Linked DNA regions of Fodinicurvata sp. EGI_FJ10296. The protein of the gene in region 2 interacts with the protein of the main gene of each other region in a pairwise test. Links are inferred from orthologs where the notes say so. Each region holds a gene or a part of one and is shown on either strand. Other genes may lie near its edges.

What was found. Proteins that work in one complex are often made in the same cells at the same time.
Region 1: the proteins of ABZ728_RS05480 (region 2) and ABZ728_RS01015 interact in binary tests that used the Escherichia coli proteins (3 or more experiments, as listed by UniProt). The link is inferred for Fodinicurvata sp. EGI_FJ10296 from one-to-one orthologs.

What each region holds. Positions count from the first base shown.
Region 1 is NZ_JBFCVL010000001.1:230,080-233,076, reverse strand. It holds ABZ728_RS01015 (ABC transporter permease), read left to right. Parts: upstream 1-887; coding sequence 888-2,108; downstream 2,109-2,997. Other genes in the region: ABZ728_RS01010 (ABC transporter ATP-binding protein), read left to right, coding at 2,105-2,997; ABZ728_RS01020 (ABC transporter substrate-binding protein), read left to right, coding at 1-830.
Region 2 is NZ_JBFCVL010000002.1:441,753-444,616, reverse strand. It holds ABZ728_RS05480 (BolA family protein), read left to right. Parts: upstream 1-1,217; coding sequence 1,218-1,511; downstream 1,512-2,864. Other genes in the region: ABZ728_RS05465 (MFS transporter), read left to right, coding at 2,666-2,864; ABZ728_RS05470 (hypothetical protein), read left to right, coding at 2,373-2,669; ABZ728_RS05475 (ribbon-helix-helix domain-containing protein), read left to right, coding at 1,868-2,155; ABZ728_RS05485 (SDR family oxidoreductase), read right to left, coding at 116-898; ABZ728_RS05490 (TRAP transporter substrate-binding protein), read right to left, coding at 1-10. UniProt on the Escherichia coli protein: Transcriptional regulator that plays an important role in general stress response. Has many effects on cell morphology, cell growth and cell division. Acts by regulating the transcription of many genes, including dacA (PBP-5), dacC (PBP-6), ampC and mreB.

The DNA.
Region 1 (2,997 bases), on a different replicon or contig from region 2:
GATCGAAGATCGACACCGAAGGCGCCCTGCTCGGCAACATGCTGATGATCCTGCTGGAGGATGCGGGCTTCACGGTCGATAACAAGATCCAGCTGGGTGCGACCAGCGTCGTGCGCCAGGCGCTCATCGCGGGCGAGATCGATATCTACCCCGAATATACCGGCAATGGCGCGTTCTTCTTCGACCGTCAGGGTGACCAGGCCTGGAACAATCGGGGCGCGGGTTATGAATTGGTCTCGCAACTGGATGCGCAGGAAAACAATCTGGTCTGGCTGACGCCGGCCCCGGCCAACAACACCTGGGCGCTCGCCGTGCGCCAGGATGTGGCGGCCGAGAACGATCTCGAAACCATGGAGGATTTCGGTGCCTGGGTTTCCGGTGGCGGCGACGCCATGCTGGCGGCGTCGGCGGAGTTCGTGGAGTCGCCGAACGCACTGCCCGCCTTTCAGGAAGCGTACGGCTTCGAGTTGACCGACGACCAGATGCTGGTTCTGAGCGGCGGCGACACGGCGGCGACCATCCGCGCGGCCGCCGAACAGACCAACGGCACCAACACCGCCATGGTCTATGGCACCGACGGCGCGCTGTCGGCGGTCGGTCTGGTGGTCATGGAGGATACGCAGGGCGTCCAGATGGTTTACGAGCCGGCGCCTGTCGTGCGGGGCGAGGTGCTGGAAGAGCATCCCGAGATCCGCGACATCATCGATCCGGTCTTCGAGACGCTGGGCCTGCAGACGCTGCAATCCCTCAACGCGGCGATCATCGTCGAGGGGCGGGACGCAGGGCAGGTCGCCCGCTCGTATCTTGAGGAAGAAGGCTTCATCAACTGACGTGCCGGTGGGTTCGGCGCGGCGCATTCCCGGAACAAGGTCTGGCGAGGGCGAAGGATGACCATCATCGCCAACCGTGTGCTGACGACGCTGCTCGTTTCAGGCGTCGTCGGGGTATCGCTGATGCCGTTCGCCAGCCATGCGCCCAACCGCATCGTTTCCGGGACTGCCTTCGGCATCGCAGAGGCCTTGTCGCCCTGGCATCTGGCGATCGCGGCTGTGCTGACCCTGGTGCTCGCGGTTGCCGCGACTCCTGCCCTGAGCCGGCTGGTCCTGCCCCGCCTGGCGGCCGGACGAACCGGGGCGGGAGCCGGCGCCGGGATCGGTGGCCCCTTGGTTGCCCTGGGTGCGGCGCCACTGCTGTTGCTGACCATCATGTATGGGGCCGGTGACTTTGCCACCCGAATGACCGATCCCGAAATGACGGCGGCCCGGACATCCCTGGGCGGCGCCTTCTGGGTCGCGGTATTCTCACTTACGCTGATCATGATGGATGGGCTGCAGCGCCTTCGCGTCGGCTCACTCGTCGCCGTCGGCTATGGTCTTGCGGTCGGTGCGGCGGTCTTTGCGCTGTTTGCCGCCGGCGTCTTCGACGACCTTTCCATCCTGCGGGAATATGCGAACCGGCGGTCGGCCTTTACCGCCGCCATGTCCCGGCACATCTTCCTGGTTGCGGGGGCGCTGGGGCCGGCCCTGCTGATCGGCATCGCGCTGGGCCTGTGGGCGCTGCGCCGGAAACCGGTGCGCGGCGGCGTCTTCGGACTGCTCAATTTCTTCCAGACCATCCCCAGTATTGCATTGTTCGGCTTGCTGATCGCGCCGCTGGCGGCGCTGGGCGCGGCCGTGCCGCTGCTTTTCGATCTTGGTGTCCGGGGCATCGGCATGGCGCCCGCGTTGCTGGCGCTGGTCATGTACGCGCTGCTGCCGATCGCGCGTAACACCTATGCGGGATTCGCCGCCGTGCCCACCGCCGTCATCGAGGCGGCACGCGGTATGGGGATGAGCCGGCTGGCTATATTGCTCAAGGTCGAAGCACCGCTGGCGCTGCCGATCCTGCTGTCCGGGCTGCGGATCGTCGTGGTCCAGTTGATCGGTCTGGCCGTGGTTGCCGCCTTGATCGGGGCGGGCGGCCTGGGGTCGTTCATTTTTCAGGGACTGGGGCAGAACGCGATCGATCTGGTACTGCTGGGCGCCATACCGACCATTGCGATGGCTGTGCTGGCCGACGGCGTGCTCCAGGTCTTTATCAGCCTCAGCCAACCGCGAGGGCAGGCATGATCGAACTGGATGGCGTCTACAAGACTTATGGCGACACCGACGTGGTGTCGGATTTTTCGCTGACCATCGACAGCGGGTCGTTCTGCGTCCTGATCGGATCGTCGGGCAGCGGCAAGTCGACGACGTTGAAGATGATCAACCGGCTGATCCCGCACAGCCGGGGCCGCATCGCCATCGACGGCCGCGACGTGACATCGATCAAGGCCGAAACGCTTCGCCAGAGGATCGGCTATGCGATTCAGACCATCGGCCTGTTCCCGCATTGGACGGTGGCCGGGAATATCGGCGTGGTACCGCGAATGCTTGGCTGGTCGGCGCAGCGGGTGGAATCGCGGATCGACGAACTGCTGGGGCTGTTCAAGATGGACCCGGCGGAGTTCCGGGCCAAGTATCCGCACCAGCTTTCCGGCGGTCAGGCCCAGCGGGTGGGTGTTGCGCGGGCGCTGGCAGCCGATCCCGATCTGCTGCTGATGGACGAGCCGTTCGGCGCGCTCGACCCGATCACGCGCGACGCCCTGCAAGAGGAGCTGGCCCGCGTTCATCGGGCGACCGGCAAGACGATCGTGTTTGTCACCCACGATATCGACGAAGCCATGCGCCTTGGCGACCAGGTTGCCCTGATGGACGAGGGGCGGCTGGTGCAGGTCGGCACGCCGGTGGAAATCCTGACCCGGCCCCGGAACGCCTTTGTCCGCGACTTCGTCGGCAAATCCGATCTGGGCCTCAAGCTGTTGTCGTGCGAAGCCGTTGCCGACCGACGCTGCGATGCGCCGTCGGCCGCGCCGGATATCGGCGATGACGATCGGGGCCGGCGGCTTGAATCGGCGGGGCATCTCTGGCTTCTGTCCGAAGACGGCAGGCCAGTGCGGCTGTTGTCGCGCGACGGCGC
Region 2 (2,864 bases):
ACTTACGCATTTCGTCCTCCCTTGATATTATGTCCAAGTGCCTTTTATCGGGCACTCATTCAGTTCATAGATTTATTGTTTTTATTAGCCGGCACATCAAATACGAACCGGCGGGTCAGACCTCTGCCCCGGCAAGAAAACCGCCGTCGACATAAAGGATCTGTCCGGTCATATAGTCCGAGGCCCGGGTGCAAAGGTATAGCGCCGTTCCCTCCAGATCGGGTGGCAGACCTTCGCGCTTCATCGGGATGTAGCGCATCACGTTCGTCACCCACTCTTCATTGTCGAACAGCGCGGTGTTCATTTCGGTCCGGAAATAGCCCGGGCCGATGGCGTTTACATTGACGCCGTGTTTGGCCCATTCCACGGCCAGTGTGCGGGTCAACAGCAAGACGCCGCCCTTGCTGGCAGCGTAGGCGACCCGGCCGGGCAGGCCGATATGGCTGGTCAGCGAGCCGACATTGACGATCTTGCCGCCGCCCTGGGCGATCATGTGCCGGCCGAAGGCCTGACAGGCGAAGAACGGACCGGTCAGATTGACGTCGAGCACGAAACGCCATTTATCTTCAGGAAAATCGACCGTTGGCGATCGATGCTGGACGCCGGCGGAATTGATCAGGATGTCAGCGCTGCCATAGCGCTTGACGACATCGTCGGCAAAGGACTGAACCTCTGCCTGATGGCAGATATCGACGGCTTCGCCATGGGCTTCGATGCCTTCTGCTGCCAGTTCCCCGGCGGCTGCGATGCAGGCATCGGCATTGCGGCTTACCAGGATCACGCGCGCTCCGGCACGTCCGAGGGCGGTGCCCATCTGAAGCCCCAGGCCGCGGCTGCCGCCAGTCACCACGGCAACCTTACCGGACAGGTCGAACATTTCCATTATTTTAGAGTTCAAGCGTTCCTCCCCTTCCTCCGCCGGTCCCTATACGGGCTTGTCCAGTTCCGACCCCGAATAGCCAGACCAAAGGACATAGTGGCGACTGGGTCCATATTGTGGACCTATTATTCTCCATTTGTAGGGATTAGCGTATCACTGCCTACAATCCCTGTCTCGCATTTTGTAAGCGATTTCACCATACGGAACGGTCGAATTCGCCTCGCCGGTCGGGTGTTGGTGAAATGGGGGGGTCGACGTTGGTGTGGCAAGCCTGTAACCACGGCGACCGAGGGACCATTTCATGTCAGCGCCCTCTTTGCCCAAACAGGAGTCCGGCATGTCACAGAACCACGACGACGTCGCCAGCCGTATCCGCGCCAAGGTGACCAATGCGCTTCATCCCGTGCAACTCGAACTGCTGGACGAAAGTGACCGCCATATCGGGCACGCCGGCCACGACGGCCGCGGGCAAAGTCATTTCAAGCTGATCGTGGTGGCGGAAGTGTTCGAAGGGAAATCGAGAGTCGAGCGGCAACGCCTGGTATACGGGGCGTTGGCTGAAGAATTGGCCGATCGGGTTCATGCGCTGTCGATCACCGCGCGGGCGCCATCGGAACTCGACGCCGGATAGCCGGTGCTCCCGGCTGTTCCTTCGTTCGAATGGCTGGTGTGACGGCGATCATCAGCGCATGATTATTGCGCGATTGACCAACTATTATGTCGACGCCAGCCAATTCGTTCCAGTTCGTGGCGGACGCGCCCGCCATTCTCAAGGTCTCGGACCGAGCTTTGCATACCTCAGCAAGCCAGGCTCTTTCTTTAACATCAGATACACTTTTGGCGCGTATTTTATCCTTGACCTTTGACGTCAGGTTGAAATACGAATATATTCATCTCGTCCAAGGCGAGAAAAGGGGAGCCGAAACCCGCCCAGGGCGTGACCTGAAGTGGAGCCATCCATAAACCTTGAATACGAAGGAGACCACGATGCCGAGCACTTTGATCAGCAAGAATGTCACCATCGCCGGTCGTCGAACCAGCGTCCGCCTGGAACCCTATATGTGGGCGTGTCTCGACGATATCTGCACGCGCGAGAACATGACGGCGCACCAGTTCTGCACCGAAGTGGACCGTCATCGGCGGGCATCGTCCCTGACCGCTGCGATCCGGGTCGCGATTCTGGCCTACTATCGCAATGCGGCGCTGCGCCGGGATGATATCAGTGCATCGAGTTCTCGTGAGCGTATCCGGGAAGTTATGGAACTGCGTCCGTGAAAGCGGCCTTACCGCTCGCGGTCGCGGACCATCCATTAATGTGGATGGCGCGGCTGCGGCGGTAGTCGCCCCGGAACACAATCGTCCTGAATACGAACGAACCTGTTCCCGATAGCCCATCATCGTATAGTGTCGCCTCGTGTCATTCGGCCGGGCGGTGAGATGGGAGCTTCTCACCATACGGCCGCATGCGGTACGGCTCGATGGTGAGATGAAAATGGAAATTATTGTCCATATACCGTGGGACAATGCGCCCGACGGGCGTGACGCCCTTCGGCGCCACGGTCCCGATGCGACGGACATCCTGAATCGGCGCAATCCGGGTCGGCTGAGGCCCGGCGCATCGGCGATCAATGCCGGACGCAGTGAGCATCTGGTCGAGAGCGATCTGCGCGCTCTGCTCGAAAGCGGACACCTGTCCGGCGCCGGGGCGCCGCGCATTCTCGACAGCATCCGGGCGATCCTCCGCGGCGAGACTCCCGATACGCTCGTACGCATGGATCTCGAATATTGAAAAACGGCGAATGGTTCAGGTCCGAGTCGGGGCGAAGGGGAGCCGTTCTGCTGGCGGTTCTGTGCCTGCTGATTCTCTATACGCAGTTCATCAGATCGACGACGGCTGCGATCGGCCCGGCAATCATGGACGAACTGGGGTTGTCGCCGGGCGCGCTTGGATTGCTGACGGCGGCGTTTTTTCTCGTCTTCACCG